Regions from separate parts of the Streptomyces sp. NPDC093795 genome, predicted to be linked through region 1. Evidence: riboswitches for the same ligand, from Rfam matches in the RefSeq annotation. Region 1 holds a riboswitch; each other region holds the start of a gene.
What was found. A riboswitch is a leader RNA that binds a small molecule or an ion and turns the genes downstream of it on or off. The one in region 1 is predicted to bind cobalamin.
Positions count from the first base shown of each region.

Region 1 (5,385 bases):
TATGACACTCATTTTCAATAGAGCCATGGAGAGCGTCTCACTCATGGGGTTCAAAAGGTGTGCAATCACTACGAATCACTTCACGGCAACCACCGTGGACGGCAAGCCGTTCGACGCGAAGACCCTCGCGGGCACGCCCACGGCGCTGTGGTTCTGGGCGACCACCGTGGACCTGCGCGTGACGCTCGCCTGCATGATCGAACCCAACCCGGGCCGACGCGGCCTGCCCGGCCGCTACAGCTGCGCGTCGCACGGTCTACGCTTCGCTCTCAAGGGGTCCGCCGAGTCCGCCGATGCCTGCCAGGCTCCTGGCCGAGCAGGCCGTACACGAAACCGAACGGATCGTCTCCACCGCCGCCTCGCCGCCGCCTTGCTCGCGGCGCGGCGACTCCAGCACGTCACGGGCGAAGACCGGGTCGTGCAGATCGCCCAGCTGCTGCCCCGACTGATCGCCCGCCGCACCCGCGACCCGCTGTTCCTGGCTGGGTCCTCGCCCCTCTCCGCGAAGGCGGCCGCCCCGTACCCGCCGCCGTCCACATCGGCGGCTGCCACCTCGCCGGGCGGCACACCCGGCCCCTCACCCGCGACGAAGCCCGCCGCGCCCTGGCCGAGGGCGGCCTCCCGGCTTGCGACATCTGCGGCCGGAATCCGACCTCGGCCTCCTCGGCTGAGCAGGAGCTGCGAAACGCGCTTCCCAGGTCAGGGGGCGGTTTCGTCCTCCGTGGGCTCTTCGAAGTGGACGGTGCCGTGCTCGTCGAGGCGCGGGTGGAGGGCCTGGGGGCCATGGGTGTTGATGTCGGACGGGCGCGGGCCTTCCGGTCCGTCGTGGCCCCAGCGCAGCAGGCGGCGGGCGCGGGCGATCCGGGAGACGGTGCCGTGGACCTCGACCTGGTTGAGATTGCCGGCGCGGAGCCGTTCCGTCGCCTCGGCGAACACCGCCAGCTCCACGGCCGCGGGGCTGGTGTTCTCGGCGACGACGGTGCGGGCGTCGACGTCCGGCTCGGCGTCGAAGGGGATCAGGCCGCGCTGCCGCGGCTCCCACCAGCTCAGCGAGAAGGCCAGCGTCCGGCGGGCGTCGTGGGCGGTGGCCTGCAGGCCGCTGCCCGGCGTCCAGGGCTCGGCACCGGACCGCTCGACGATCAGGAACGCCGCCGGCATGAGCATCACGTCGGGGTGAGACTCCAGAGCCCGCGCGGAGTCGTGCAGTACGGCGTCGGGAAACCTGGCGCCGGTGTAGGCCAGGGAGCGCAAGGACAGCCGCTCCGCCGCCTGGAGAGGCGAGAGGGGTGCGTCAGGGTCCAGGACGAGGCCGTCGTCGACCCTCGGGCTGAGGGCGCCGGAGCCGGGGCTCCAGTCAGGGGTGAGGGGTTCGGGATCGGTGGGTCGTGGTGTTTCGAGGTCGCCGTACGCGTCGGCGGCCGCGTACTCCTCGGCCCGCACCACCCGGTAGCGGGTGTCGAGCACGGTGAGCTCGTCGACGTACTCCTTCTCCAGCCGGGCGACCGCCGCCAGCAGCGCCCGCCGCTCCGCCGGGCTCTTCGCGTCGTCCTTCGCCCGGAACCAGAGCAGCGAGTTCAGCCCGTCGCGGGCCTGCTGCGGACAGCCGTTGGTGACTTCGACGACCACCCGCCACCGCGGTCCGTCGTCCTCGCTCTGCGCGGCCACCCCGAACAGCGGGCCCCGTACGACCAGATCGCTGTGGCTCACCGCCGCGTCGGCGGCGTCGGCCTCCACCGCGGCCTCCACCGGCCCGATCAGATGGTGCGGGCCGCGGCGGCCGTCGACAGCGGCGCCGGGGTGTTGTTCGTCGTCAAGAACTACACCGGCGACGTCCTGAACTTCGAGATGGCGGCGGAACTCGCGGAGGACGAGGGCATCCAGGTCGCCAAGGTCCTCGTCGACGACGACGTCGCCGTCACGGACAGTCTCTACACGGCGGGCCGGCGCGGCACCGGCGGCACGCTCTTCGTCGAGAAGATCGCGGGCGCCGCCGCCGAGGAGGGCGCCCCGCTGGAGCGGGTGGAGGCGATCGCCCGCCAGGTGAACGCGCGCTCCCGGTCCTTCGGCGTGGCCCTCGGCGCCTGCACCACCCCCGCCAAGGGCAGCCCCACCTTCGATCTCCCCGACGGGGAGCTGGAGTTGGGCGTCGGGATCCACGGCGAACCGGGTCGGGAGCGGCGGCCGATGATGACCTCACGGGAGATCGCGGACTTCGCCGTCGACGCCGTCGTCGAGGACCTCCGACCCTCCGGGCCGGTGATCGCGCTGGTCAACGGCATGGGCGCGACCCCGCTGCTCGAACTGTACGGCTTCAACGCCGAGGTGCAGCGCGTACTCGGCGAGCGGCGCGTGCCGGTGGCCCGTACCCTCGTCGGCAACTACGTGACCTCGCTCGACATGGCCGGCTGCTCGGTGACGCTGTGCGAGGTCGACGAGGAGCTCCTCCGCCTGTGGGACGCGCCCGTACAGACGCCCGCGCTGCGCTGGGGCCGGTGAGACGAGGGATGGGAGAGGGGACCGACATGACGGAGACCTTCGGCGCGGACTTCCTGGTGCGCTGGCTGGCCGCGGTCGCCGAGGCCGTCGACCGTGAGGCGGACCGGCTCACCGAGCTCGACTCCGCCATCGGCGACGCCGACCACGGCGCCAATCTGAAGCGGGGGTTCGCCGCCGTCACCGAGACCCTGGCGAAGGAGCCGCCGGCCACGCCGGGCGCGGTGCTGACCACCGCCGGACGGCAGCTGATCTCCACTGTCGGCGGCGCGTCGGGACCGCTGTACGGCACGCTGCTGCGCCGTACCGGCAAGACGCTGGGCGACGACGAGCGGGTCACCCGGGTGCGGTTGGCGGAGGCGCTCGGGTCCGGCGTGGCGGCCGTCTCCCAGCTGGGCGGCGCCCAGGCCGGCGACAAGACGATGCTGGACGCCCTCGTCCCGGCCGTGGAGGGTCTGCGGGAGTCGTACGCGGCGGGCCGCGCCGCCGCCGAGGAGGGCGCCCTCGCGACCGTACCGCTGCGGGCGCGCAAGGGCAGGGCCAGTTATCTGGGCGAGCGGTCGGTGGGACACCAGGACCCGGGGGCGACCTCGTCGGCGCTGCTGTTCGCCGCGCTCCACGACACCGCGCGGACGACCGCGCGGACGGAGGGGGCATCGTGAGCGCAGCGCTCGACGCCACCGCGCGGACGACCGCGGGTACGGAGGGGGCATCGTGAGCGCCGTGACCGGTGGTGCGGAGGGCCGCGGTGGTTCCGCGCCCGTGGGCATCGTGCTCGTCTCGCACAGCGCCGCCGTCGCGACCGCCGTGGCCGAGCTCGCCCGGGGTCTGTCCGGCGGCGGCGACCTGGCGCCGATCGTCCCCGCGGGCGGGACCCCGGACGGGGGGCTCGGGACGAGTTCCGAGCTGATCTGCGAGGCGGCGAAGGCCGCGGACCGGGGCGCCGGAGTGGCGGTCTTGGTCGACCTGGGGAGCGCGGTGCTCACCGTGAAGGCGCTGCTCGCCGAGGGCGACGAGCTTCCCGACGGCTCCCGTCTGGTGGACGCGCCCTTCGTCGAGGGCGCGGTCGCCGCGCTGGTCACGGCGAGCGCGGGCGGCGACCTCGACGCGGTGGCGGCGGCGGCCTCGGAGGCGTACGCCTACCGCAAGGTGTGACGACCCGGAGTACGGCGTGAAGTGACTGCGTGGAGTGAGTGAGAAACCGCACCGGGTGGCGACCGTGTTGTGATGTACCTGGTCAACGCACTAGTGTCACAGGGCCTTGGTGTACGGGAAACCGGTGCAGTACCGGTGCGGCCCTCGCCACTGTGATCGGGAGGTCCGGCTCCACCCCCGCGGGGACACACCCTCGGGGAAGCCACTGGACCGCGACGGGAGACCGTCGTGGTGTGGGAAGGCGGAGTCCGGACGTATGACCGTCAGCCAGGAGACCGGCCAGGGTGCGTTGTCCATCCACGAGGTGCTGGAGAGGGTCTCCCAACCATGCATATAGCCGAGGGGTATCTGCCCCCTGTGCACGCGGCCGCCTGGGGCGTCGCGTCCGCACCGTTCATCGTCCACGGGGTCCGCGCGCTGACCCGCGAGGTACGGTCCAACCCCGAGTCCACTCTTCTGCTCGGCGCCGCCGGCGCCTTCACCTTCGTCCTCTCGGCGCTCAAGCTGCCGTCCGTGACCGGCAGTTGCTCACATCCGACCGGTACGGGTCTGGGCGCGATCCTCTTCCGGCCGCCGATCATGGCGGTCCTGGGAACGATCACCCTGCTCTTCCAGGCCCTGCTGCTCGCCCACGGAGGGCTCACCACGCTCGGCGCGAACGCCTTCTCGATGGCGATCGTCGGCCCCTGGGCGGGATACGGGACGTACTGGCTGCTGCGCCGGTCCGGTACGCCGCTGATGGTCGCCGTCTTCTTCGGCGCGTTCGTCGCCGACCTGTCGACGTACTGCGTGACCAGTGTGCAGCTGGCGCTCGCCTTCCCCGACCCGGGGAGCGGTATCGCCGGGGCGCTCGCCAAGTTCGGCGGGATCTTCGCCGTGACGCAGATTCCGCTCGCGGTGAGCGAGGGCCTGCTGACCGTGCTCGTGATGCGGCTGCTCACGCAGTCCAGCAAGGGCGAACTGATCCGGCTCGGCGTCCTCGCCGGGCGCACGGCGGAGCGACGCGAGGAGGCGGCCGCGTGATGAGCCGGAACGCGAAGATCAACACCCTGTTGCTGCTCGTCGTCGCCGCGCTCGCGGTACTGCCGCTCGCGCTGGGGCTCGGGGATCACAAGGAGGAACCGTTCACCGGGGCGGACGCGGAGGCGGAGACCGCGATCACCGAGCTCCAGCCGGATTACGAGCCGTGGTTCACGCCGCTGTACGAACCGCCGTCCGGGGAGATCGAGTCCGCCCTGTTCGCCCTCCAGGCGGCGCTGGGCGCCGGTGTCCTGGCGTACTACTTCGGTCTGCGGAGGGGCCGGAGGCAGGGAGCGGCCCTGGCGGAGGCGGCCGGGGCGAAGGGCGCGCCGGACGGGGGCGCCCCCGGGGACCCCGGCGAGCCGGGCGAGCCGGGCGCGTAGCCGCCGATGCTGCCGATCGACGCGGCGGCGCACAGCAGTCGCTGGCGCCGCCGCCATCCCGCCGAGAAGGCGCTGCTCGGCTTCGGTCTGACCCTGTGCGCGGTCTGTCTGCCCCCGTGGCCGGGCGCTGTGCTCGTGGCCGCGGCCACGCTCGGCGTGCTGCTCGGTCCGGCCGGTGTGCCGGGCCGGGCGCTGTGGCGGGCGTTCCGCATCCCCCTCGGCTTCTGTGTCACGGGCGCGATCCCGCTGCTCTTCGAGGTGGGCGGCGCCCGGGGGCTCGTCGCACTCGCCCCGGGAGGCCCGATCCAGGCGGTCGAGCTGCTCCTGCGGACCG
Region 1 is NZ_JBIWIO010000003.1:618,997-624,381, reverse strand. It holds partial or broken gene ACIRB7_RS11650 (DUF6233 domain-containing protein) at 58-630, shown strand; gene ACIRB7_RS11645 (DUF5954 family protein) at 700-1,734, opposite strand; partial or broken gene ACIRB7_RS11640 (dihydroxyacetone kinase subunit DhaK) at 1,750-2,496, shown strand; gene dhaL (dihydroxyacetone kinase subunit DhaL) at 2,523-3,155, shown strand; gene ACIRB7_RS11630 (PTS-dependent dihydroxyacetone kinase phosphotransferase subunit DhaM) at 3,208-3,648, shown strand; cobalamin riboswitch at 3,711-3,947, shown strand; gene ACIRB7_RS11625 (energy-coupling factor ABC transporter permease) at 3,976-4,671, shown strand; gene ACIRB7_RS11620 (energy-coupling factor ABC transporter substrate-binding protein) at 4,671-5,051, shown strand; gene cbiQ (cobalt ECF transporter T component CbiQ) at 5,058-5,385, shown strand, end outside.

Region 2 (5,385 bases), on a different contig from region 1:
CGTCGGCGACCATGTTCGGCGCGAAGGTCATCGCCACGACGACGGCCACCCCGGCCTCGTACAGCGCTCCCGGCAGCGACTTCAGCAGCCGCGCCGGGTTGGCGAGCGCGTTCGCCGCGCCCACGCAGATCAGCAGGGTCGCCAGTTTGGCCCCGTCGTACACCGCGAACACCAGCTGTTCGGCCGTCACCCGCCCCCCGATCCGGATCCCCTGCGCCCAGTCGGGCAGTGGCACCTCGGGCAGCGTGAACAGGACGTGCGTGCCCGGGATCGGGGAGCCGAGCAGCAGGGAGAACACGACCCGCAGGGCGACGACGAACAGACCGAGCTTCACGAACGCGCCGTACGAGCGGGCCCACGGCGCGTCCGTACGGCGGGCCGCCACGACGTAACCCGCGACCCCGACGAGCAGACCGAGCAGCAGGGGGTTGGTGGTACGGGAGGCGGCGACGGCCAGGCCGAGCGCCCACAGCCACCACGCGCCCGCGTGCAGGGCGTTGGCCCGGCTCGCCTCGGGGGCCGCGAACACACTGAGGCCTCGGCCCGCGCTCGTACGGGCCGAGCTCGTACGGTTCGCGCTCGTACGGGCCGAGCTCGTACGGTTCGCGCTCATACGGGCTGCGCTCGTACGGTTCGCGCTCATACGGGCTGCGCTCGTACGGTTCGCGCTCACACCGGCCGCGCTCGTACCGTTCGCGCTCAGGCGGGCCGCACTCATGCGCGGCGGCGGGCCTTCCAGATCGCCGCCCCGCCCAGGGCCAGGACGCCCGCCCCGCCCGCGAGGACGCCGAAGGACGGACCGCCGCCGCTTCCCTCTTCCCGGGCGCTGGGGGTCGTCGACGCCGTCGCGGGGGCAGGCGCGGGGGCGTTCTCCGCGACCTGTTCGCCGCAGCCCCGCGCCGGGTAGCCTGCGATCCCGCACAGCATGGCCGCGCTGTCGTACCGCAGCGGCTTCGCCACCGTGGCGAGCGCCTCCGCGCCCGTCGCGTCCTCGCGGACCTGCGCGCAGCCGACCTCGACCGTCTTCTCGGGCGGGGTCTCGCCGGGCGGCGCGTCCGCCGCGCCGCCGAAGTCGACGACGACCGCGACCCGCTTGGTGCCGGCCTTCTTCTCCACGCCTCCGCAGATCCCGGCGAAGTCGGGGGCGGCGGAGGGCAGGGAGGTGTCGCCCGTGCCGTTGCTGACCGCGAAGCGGAAGCCGATCGCGTCACCGTCGGCGGGGCGCGCGGTCGCGGGCCCCTGCGTGGCGTACGCCCACGGCTTGCCGCCGTCGCTCTCCCAGAACGACCAGTAGCGGTAGCCGGCCGCCTGCGCCGGAGCCGCCGCGATCACGGTCAGGGTGAGCAGCGCGCCGGCCGCGGCGCCCGCGGCCCGCGCGGTCACCCCACTGACGGCTCTCACTTCTTGCGGCCGCTCACGAGGAAGCCGATGCCGACGCCGACGACCGTGCCGATGCCGATGATCCACCACACGTCGAAACCGCGGCCCTCGTCGTCACTCGTCGTGGACGAGGCCGAGGTGTCGGGGGACTTGGGCGCAGGACCGGTGGCGTTGAGCTGCTCCACCAGGTCCACCGCGCCGAACTCGCGCGGGTCGGTCTCCGTCGCCCGGGCGGCCAGGATCAGCTGCGCGTACGCGGCCGGTCCGCTCTCCTTCGCCCAGGCGGCGGAGTTCTTCTCCAGCCAGTCGAGGGCGGGCTTCGCCTCCTTCGCGGCGCCGGACGCGGCGAGCGCGACGACGGCGTCGGCGGTGTTGCCGAAGTCGGGCTGCTCGGCCGTGTCGGCGGCGCCGGGCATCGGCGGCAGGGCGAGGTGACCGGTCTTCGCGACGGCCTTCGCCAGGTAGGAGGCGCCGTTGAGCGCGGCCCGCTCGACCGTCGGCTTCGACAGGTCGGTGCAGACCGGCGGCTGCGCCGGGGACGCCTTGGTGGCGACGATGCTCTTGCCGAGCCCGGCGAGGGTCGCGGCGGCGGTGGCGTCGGCGTTCGCGAGCAGCTTGCCGGTCTTGTCCGGCTGGTACGCGAAGGCGCCCGCGCCGGCCTTGTCCGAGCAGGGCACCGCGAAGGAGAGGAGCGCGTCGTAGGGCGTACGGCCCTCGGCGGAGGTGAACGAGCCGGGCCGCACACCCGTCGCGGCGAGCGCGCCGACGACGATGGAGGTGGAGTTGGCGTCGCTGGGGCCACCGACGCCGTACCCCCAGCCGCCGTCCTTGTTCTGCACGGTACGCAGCCAGTCGGCGCCGGCCTTCACGGCCGTGTCGATCTTCGCCGGGTCGGTGGCCTGGCGGCGGACGGCGCGGAGCGCCTGCACGGCGACGGCGGTGGCGTTGGTGTCCCGCATCGTCTGCGCGTCGCAGGCCTTCGTGACGTCCGCGCGGTACGAGCCGAAGGAACCGTCCGCGCACTGCTGGCCGAGGAGCCAGTCCACGGCCTGGTCGGCGGGCTGGTAGCCGGTGGCGCGCTGGGCGAGGAAGGCGAGCGACTGGCGCCAGACGCCGTCGTACGTCGGGTCCTTCTTGCCGTACAGACCGGGCGGGATCGCGACGGCCGAGGCGGAGGGGGAAGGTGCGGCGGGAGCGGCGGGTGCGGCCATGGCCACCCCGGCTGCTCCTGAGCCGAGCAGGACGGCGGCGGCGAGCGCGGCGGCGCCGCGGCGGACGGTGTTCATGGGGCCCTCTCCTGCGGCCGGGCACCGGCACGCCACAGGGGCACCAGGCTCCGGCTCCGTATTCCTCGACGGTGCCGGCGGTCACGTCCCGGGCGGGGCATTCCGACTCGCCGCCTCCTGGGAGACGGCTTACGGTTGCGGGGTCAGTGCCGGATTCGCACCGGCTTCCCCCCTTACGGGCATGATGACGACGTGCCCTCACTCTACCGGCCCGTACGGCCCGGGCCCCGGGGGGTGCGAGGCGGCTCACACCCGCGCGGGGACGGGCTCCGGGGTGATCTTGGAAGGCCTGAGACCTCACACGGCCACGTACTCCACCGGGTCCGTGCCCGCCACCGGCTCCGCGCGGCCCAGCTTCACCAGGCGGCGCACGTGGGCCTCGGCCTCGCTGACGGCGATGTTCCGCGACCCGTAGGGGATGTCCCGCCAGGGGCGGTTCCACTCCATCCGCTCGGCGAGCTGCCAGGGGGTGAGCGGGGTGGCGAGCAGCCCGAGGAGCCCGGTGAGCCGGTCCTCGTGGTGGTCGAGGAGTTCGCGGACCCGGCCGGCGGCGTCGGTGAAGGCGTGCTGATGGGCGGGGAGGACTTCGGCGACGCCGAGTCGCCCGACGCGTTCGAGGGAGTCGAGGTAGTCACCGAGGGGGTCGGTGACCGTCCCGTCGTCGGGGTCCTCGTAGAGGCCGATGTGCGGGGAGATCCCGGGCAGCAGATGGTCGCCGGAGAAGAGGCGGCCGTGCCCGGGGAGCCGGGACGGGTGCTCCTCCTCCAGGTGGAGGCAGACGTGGCCGGGGGTGTGGCCAGGCGTCCAGATCGCGCGCAGCCGGCGCCCGGCCAGGTCGAGCAGCTCGCCGGGGACGATCTCGCGGTCGGGGATCGCGGAGCACAGACCGGGCAGGGTGTCCATGCGCCCGGAGGCCCTTGCGGCCCGCAGCGGGGCGATGTGGTCCTCGGGGGCGCCGACGGTGGCGAGCTTCCGGGAGAGGTAGTCGAGCCAGGTGCCGGGTTCGGACTCGCGGGTGCGGCGGACGACGGCGGTGTCGGCGGCGTGCATGGCGATCCAGGCCCCGGACTCCTCGCGGACCCGGCCGGAGAGCCCGTGGTGGTCGGGGTGGTGGTGGGTGATGACGACCCCGTGGACGTCGCCGACGGACAGGCCCAACTCGCCCAACCCTGCCACCAGTTCGGCCCAGGAGACGGGATCGTCCCAGCCGGTGTCGACGAGGACGGGGCCGCGGTCCGTGTCGAGGACGTGGACGAGGGTGTGGCCGAGCGGGTTGTCGGGGATGGGCACCCGGAGCGACCAGACGCCCCCGCCGTGCTCGGTGACCTGGTTCGCGGGTTCCCGCATGGATCCTCATCTCTCCACGGTGGTACGGAGCATGCTCGACCGTTGCCCATCATAACTAGAACTGGTATCAGTTCTGAGACATCGTCAGGGAAATCCTCTCCTCAGAAGGCGGCCGTCATGACCGAGCTTGTGGAGCACGGAAAGCTGTTCATCGGCGGGGAGTTGACCGACCCGCTCGGCGAGGAGGTCATCGAGGTCATCTCCCCGCACACCGAGGAGGTCATCGGGCGGGTCCCGCACGCCTCCACCGCCGATGTCGACCGGGCCGTGGCCGCCGCCCGCCGGGCCTTCGACGAAGGGCCCTGGCCCCGGATGACCGTCGAGGAGCGGATCGCGGTCGTCGGCCGCATCAAGGACGCGATCGCCGTCCGCCACGAGGAGATCGCCCGCTCCATCAGCGCCCAGAACGGCTCCCCGTACTCCTGGTCCGTCCTCGCCCAGGCGCTCGGCGCGATGATGGTCTGGGACACGGCGATCACCGTGGCCCGCGACTTCGTGTTCGAGGAGCGGCGCGGCGGCGTCCTCGGGCCGCTGCTCGTCCGCCGCGAGCCGGTCGGCGTGGTCGCGGCCGTCGTCCCGTGGAACGTGCCGCAGTTCACCGCCGCCGCCAAGCTGGGGCCCGCGCTGCTCGCCGGCTGCACGGTGGTCCTCAAGCCCTCGCCCGAGTCGCCCCTCGACTCGTACATCCTCGCCGACATCGCCACCGAGGCCGGGCTGCCCGAGGGCGTGCTCAGCATCCTGCCCGCCGACCGCGAGGTCAGCGAGTACCTCGTCGCCCACCCCGGCGTCGACAAGGTCTCCTTCACCGGCTCGGTCGCGGCCGGCAAGCGGGTCATGGAGGTCGCCTCCCGCAACCTCACCCGCGTCACCCTCGAACTCGGCGGGAAGTCGGCCGCCGTGATCCTGCCCGACGCGGACCCGGCGACGGCCGTCGCCGGGATCGTCCCGGCCGCCTGGATGAACAACGGCCAGGCCTGCGTGGCCCAGACCCGGATCCTCGCCCCCCGCTCCCGGTACGAGGAGATCGCCGAGGCCCTCGCGGCGGCGGCCGGCTCCCTCGTCGTCGGCGACCCGCTCGACCCGGCCACCCAGGTCGGCCCGCTCGTCGCCAGGCGCCAGCAGCAGCGCTCCCTCGACTACATCGGCATCGGCCAGCAGGAGGGCGCCAAGGTCCTCGCGGGCGGCGGACGCCCGACGGGGCTCGACCGCGGCTGGTACGTCGAGCCGACCCTCTTCGGCGGCGTCGACAACTCCATGCGGATCGCCCGCGAGGAGATCTTCGGCCCGGTCATCTGCCTCCTGCCGTACGGGGACGAGGCCGAGGCCCTCAGGATCGCGAACGACTCCGACTTCGGGCTCAGCGGCAGCGTCT
Region 2 is NZ_JBIWIO010000002.1:696,044-701,428, forward strand. It holds gene ACIRB7_RS08150 (energy-coupling factor transporter transmembrane component T) at 1-613, opposite strand, end outside; gene ACIRB7_RS08155 (SCO2322 family protein) at 715-1,401, opposite strand; gene ACIRB7_RS08160 (prenyltransferase/squalene oxidase repeat-containing protein) at 1,398-2,666, opposite strand; cobalamin riboswitch at 2,743-2,873, opposite strand; gene ACIRB7_RS08165 (MBL fold metallo-hydrolase) at 2,964-4,013, opposite strand; gene ACIRB7_RS08170 (aldehyde dehydrogenase) at 4,131-5,385, shown strand, end outside.
Region 2: it holds a riboswitch for cobalamin, as region 1 does, so the genes downstream of both, ACIRB7_RS08160 (prenyltransferase/squalene oxidase repeat-containing protein) here and ACIRB7_RS11625 (energy-coupling factor ABC transporter permease) in region 1, are expected to answer to the same signal.

Region 3 (5,385 bases), on a different contig from region 1:
CGGGTCGGGGAGGTAGGTGTCGAGCAGCGTCAGATAGAACTGGACGTGCACAGCCTCCTCGAACAGCTGGCGCGACAGGTACAGGCGCGCCTCGGGGGAGTTGATGTGCTTGTAGAGCGTGAGGACCAGGTTGTTCGAGACGATCGAGTCGCCCGTCGCGAAGAAAGCGACCAGGCGGCCGATCATGTGCTGCTCGCCCGGGGTCAGCTTGGCGAGGTCGGCGACGTCCGAGTGGAGGTCGACCTCCTCCACGGTCCAGGTGTTCTTGATCGCGTCGCGGTAGCGCTCGTAGAAGTCCGGGTAGCGCATCGGACGGAGGGTCAGTTCGAAGCCCGGGTCGAGGAGGTTCTTGTTCTCGGTGGTGCTCATTACTGGCAGGCCTCGCAGGACTCGGGGTTTTCGAGGGAGCAGGCGAGGGCGTCCGCGTCGGGGGTCGCCTGCTGTACGGGGATGGTGGCGGCCACGGTCGACGCCTGCGCCGCGCGGGCGATCCGGGTCGCCGGGCGGGAGCGCAGGTAGTACGTCGTCTTCAGGCCCTGCTTCCAGGCGTACGCGTACATCGACGACAGCTTGCCGATGGTCGGGGTTTCGAGGAAGAGGTTCAGGGACTGCGACTGGTCCAGGAACGGCGTACGGGCGGCCGCCATGTCGATCAGGCCGCGCTGCGGGATCTCCCACGCCGTGCGGTACAGCTCGCGGACCTCGGCCGGGACCCAGGTGAAGCCGGCGACGGAGCCGTTGGCTTCGCGCAGGGCCTCGCGGGTCTGCGCGTCCCACACGCCGAGCCTCTTCAGCTCGTCGACCAGGTACGAGTTGACCTGGAGGAACTCGCCGGAGAGCGTCTCGCGCTTGAAGAGGTTGGAGACCTGCGGCTCGATGCACTCGTAGACGCCGGCGATCGAGGCGATGGTCGCCGTCGGCGCGATGGCGAGGAGGAGCGAGTTGCGCATGCCGGTCGACGCGATGCGCTCGCGCAGCGCCGTCCAGCGCTCCGGCCAGTTCAGCTCGACGTCGTAGTGGTCGGGGTGCAGGACACCCCGGGCCGTACGGGTCTTCTCCCAGGCCGGCAGCGGGCCGTTGCGCTCGGCGAGGTCGGCCGAGGCTTCGTAGGCCGCCAGCATGATGCGCTCGGCGATCTTCGTCGACAGGGCGCGGGCCTCCGCCGAGTCGAACGGCAGCTTCAGCTGGAAGAAGACGTCCTGGAGGCCCATCGCGCCCAGGCCCACCGGCCGCCAGCGGGCGTTGGAGCGGCCCGCCTGCTCGGTCGGGTAGAAGTTGATGTCGACGACCCGGTCGAGGAACGTGACGGCGGTGCGGACGGTCGCGTCGAGGCGCTCCCAGTCGATGTCCGAACCCACCACGAACGCGCCGAGGTTGACCGAGCCCAGGTTGCAGACGGCCGTCTCGCCGTCGTTCGTGACCTCGATGATCTCGGTGCACAGGTTGGAGGAGTGGACGACCGTGCCGGGCTCGGCGGTCTGGTTCGCCGTACGGTTCGAGGCGTCCTTGAAGGTCATCCAGCCGTTGCCGGTCTGGGCCAGGGTCCGCATCATCCGGCCGTACAGGTCGCGGGCCGGCATCGTCTTGCGGGCCAGGCCCTTCGCCTCGGCGGCGCGGTAGGCGGCGTCGAACTCCTCGCCCCACAGGTCGACCAGCTCGGGGACGTCCGCCGGGGAGAACAGCGACCAGTCGGCGTCGGCGTTGACCCGGCGCATGAACTCGTCCGGGATCCAGTGCGCCAGGTTCAGGTTGTGCGTACGGCGCTGGTCCTCGCCCGTGTTGTCGCGGAGCTCCAGGAACTCCTCGATGTCCGCGTGCCAGGTCTCCAGGTAGACGGCGGCGGCGCCCTTGCGGCGGCCGCCCTGGTTCACGGCGGCGACGGAGGCGTCGAGGGTCTTCAGGAACGGCACGATGCCGTTGGAGTGCCCGTTGGTGCCGCGGATCAGCGAACCGCGGGCCCGGATGCGGGAGTACGAGAGGCCGATGCCGCCCGCGTGCTTCGAGAGGCGCGCCACCTGGTGGTAGCGGTCGTAGATGGAGTCCAGCTCGTCCTGCGGGGAGTCCAGGAGGTAGCAGGAGGACATCTGCGGGTGGCGGGTGCCGGAGTTGAAGAGCGTGGGGGAGGACGGGAGGTAGTCCAGGCGGCTCATCAGGCCGTACAGCGCCGTGACCTCGTCCAGGGCGCGCGTGCTGTCGTCCTCGGCGAGACCGCAGGCGACGCGGAGCATGAAGTGCTGCGGGGTCTCGATGACCTTGCGGGTGATCGGGTGGCGCAGCAGGTAGCGCGAGTAGAGGGTGCGCAGGCCGAAGTAGCCGAAGCGGTCGTCGCCGGCCCGGTCGATCGCCGCGTCGAGGCGGGCCGCGTGCAGGGCGACGAACTCGGCGGTGCGGTCGGCGATCAGGCCCTCGCGGTGACCGACGGCGACGGAGGCGGAGAAGGAGTACGCGCCCTGGCCGGCCGCCTCGTCGGCGATGGTGACCGTCAGGAGCCGGGCGGCGAGCCGGGAGTACGCCGGGTCCTCCGCGATCAGACCCGCGGCCGCCTCGGTGGCCAGCTCGCGCAGCTCCGCCTCGTCCGACGCGGCGCTGCGGCCGCGGAGCGCGGCGGCGGCGACCTTGCCGGGGTCGGTGTCGGCGAGATCGGCGGTGAGGTCGGTCAGGGTCCGCAGCAGCACGGTCCCGGGGCCGTCGCTCTCGACCGCGGAAGCCTCGGCGGAAGCCGGATCGGCGGGCGCGATGGTCACGTGGGGGCTCTCCCTCGCTCGGCTCGGGGCCGCGGCGGGGGAAGGCGGGCATGCGGGCATCCGTAACGCCGGACGCGACGCTTCCACCGGCCCACTCCGCGAGGCCCGGACGTCAGTGGCACCCGGAACGGACGGACCGGGCGCGCTGTCGGCAGGTCCTCGGACTCACCTCGTACGAATGTGTCGTATCCGTAGGAAGCACACCGTTGCGGGACAGTTCCGGATTCGCGCCGGATTCCCCTGCGTCGACAGCGAGCACGAGCATACATGTGGGGGGCGCCGCTCATGGCACCCCCCACATGTTGTGTCGCCGCCCGGTGTCAGAACTCCAGGGCGTAGGTGCGCAGCGAGTGGTCGGGGATCGGTTCCCAGTCCCGGTGCGGGGTGCGGACGAAGCCCAGGCGGTCGTAGATCCGGTGTGCAGAGACCATCTTCGCGTCCGTGGAGAGCACGAGGCGCTCGCACCCCGGAAGGGCCCTCGCGCGCTCGATACAGGCCCGTACGAGGGCTTCTCCGACGCCTCGGCCGCGGGCCTCCCGGCTGACGGCGAGCATGCGGAACTCGGCCTCGCCCGCGACCGCGATGTCCGCCCAGGGGGTGTCGCCGGTGGCGAAGGTCACTCCGCCGAGGAGCCGCCCGTCGGCGTCCTCCGCGACGAGTACCTCGCTCTCGCGCGCCCGCCGGGCTGTGTCCCGCAGCACGTCCAGATAGGAGTCCTGCGCCCCGTACTTCAGCAGCCCGTCGTCCAGATAGGTGCCCGCGGTGAGTTCTCCGACCGCCTCGTACTCCTCGGGCCGTACCGCCCTGATCGTGAAGTCCATGAGGGAAGTGTGCCTCCACGGGGACGCGAAGGGGCCCGGGATCTCACGGCGGAGATCCCGGGCCCTTCGGGTGCGGTTGTGGGGCGGTTCGGCGCGTCGCGGCCGTGCGGCCGGTCAGTGCGCCGCGGCCGTGAGCGTCAGTGCGTGTCGGCGCCGAGCTTCGGCATCTCGGTCTGCACGCCGGCGTCTCCGGCGTCCGCCGTGTAGTCGGACGGGGAGGTCTCGTCGATGCCTTCCGGGGCCTTGACGGCCTTGAGGACGAAGGTGAGGACGACCGTGACGACGAGGTTGAGGACGAAGGCGGTGAGGCCGATGTAGCCGATCTCGCCGATGCCGGGGATCTCGGCGGAGGGGCCGCCGAAGTGCTTCTGGGTGGGGCTGGCGACCCCGTACGCGGCGACCGTGCCGTAGAGCATGCCGACGGCCCAGCCGGCGAGCAGCGCCCAGCGGTGGAACCAGCGGGTGAACAGGCCGCCGACGAGGGCGGGGAAGGTCTGCAGGATCCAGATGCCGCCGAGCAGCTGGAAGTTGATCGCGACGGTCTTGTCCATGGTGAGGACGAAGGCGAGCGCGCCGACCTTCACCAGGAGCGAGACGATCTTGGAGACCTTGGTCTCCTGCGCCGGGGTCGCGTCCTTCTTGATGAAGTCCTTGTAGATGTTGCGGGTGAAGAGGTTGGCCGCGGCGATCGACATGATCGCGGCGGGGACGAGCGCGCCGATGCCGATCGCGGCGAACGCGACGCCCGCGAACCAGTCCGGGAACATCGTCTCGAACAGCTGCGGGATGGCGAGCTGCCCGTTCTTCACCTGGATCCCGGCGGCGATCGCCATGAAGCCGAGCAGCGCGAGCAGGCCCAGCATCAGCGAGTACAGCGGCAGGATCGTGGTGTTGCGGCGGATGACCTCACGGCTCCGGGACGACAGCGTCGCCGTGATGGAGTGTGGGTACATGAACAGCGCGAGCGCCGAGCCGAGGGCGAGCGTCGCGTACGTCCACTGGCCCGCCTCACCGGGGACGAGCGCGCCGCGCGGCTTGTCGGTCGCCGGGTTGGTCTGGGCGTACGCCTCGCCGGCCTTGGCGAAGATCTCGTCGAAGCCGCCCAGCTTGATCGGGATGTAGATGATCGCCACCGCGATGACGATGTAGATCAGGGTGTCCTTGACGAAGGCGATGAGCGCGGGGGCGCGCAGACCCGAGGAGTACGTGTACGCCGCGAGGACGCCGAAGGCGATGAGCAGCGGCAGGTCCTTGATGAACCAGTGGGTGGTCTCGCCGCCGCCGACGCCCATCACGTCCAGGACGGCCTGGATGCCGACGAGCTGGAGCGCGATGTACGGCATGGTGGCGAGGATGCCGGTGACCGCCACCGCGAGGGACAGGCCCTTGGAGCCGAAGCGGCCGCGCACGAAGTCCGAGGTGGTGACGTAGCCGTGCTTGTGCGAGACCGACCAGAGGCGCGGCAGGAAGGTGAAGATCAGCGGGTAGACCAGGATCGTGTACGGCACGGCGAAGAAGCCGGCCGCGCCCGCCGTGTAGATGAGCGCCGGGACGGCGACGAAGGTGTACGCGGTGTAGAGGTCGCCGCCGAGCAGGAACCAGGTCACCCAGGTGCCGAACGAGCGGCCGCCCAGGCCCCACTCGTCGAGGCTGTTCTCGTTCTCGGCCCTGCGCCAGCGCGAGGCGAGGAAGCCCATGACCGTGACGGCCAGGAAGAAGAAGATGAAGACGGCGAGTGCGACGCCGTTCACCCCGGTGACGTCCTTCATCGCGCGTCACCTCCCTTGCGGGCACGCTGGTCGATCTGCCACAGCTTGTAG
Region 3 is NZ_JBIWIO010000001.1:15,875-21,259, reverse strand. It holds gene ACIRB7_RS00100 (ribonucleotide-diphosphate reductase subunit beta) at 1-369, opposite strand, end outside; gene ACIRB7_RS00095 (ribonucleoside-diphosphate reductase subunit alpha) at 369-2,744, opposite strand; cobalamin riboswitch at 2,877-3,026, opposite strand; gene ACIRB7_RS00090 (GNAT family N-acetyltransferase) at 3,065-3,565, opposite strand; gene mctP (monocarboxylate uptake permease MctP) at 3,703-5,334, opposite strand; gene ACIRB7_RS00080 (DUF3311 domain-containing protein) at 5,331-5,385, opposite strand, start outside.
Region 3: it holds a riboswitch for cobalamin, as region 1 does, so the genes downstream of both, ACIRB7_RS00095 (ribonucleoside-diphosphate reductase subunit alpha) here and ACIRB7_RS11625 (energy-coupling factor ABC transporter permease) in region 1, are expected to answer to the same signal.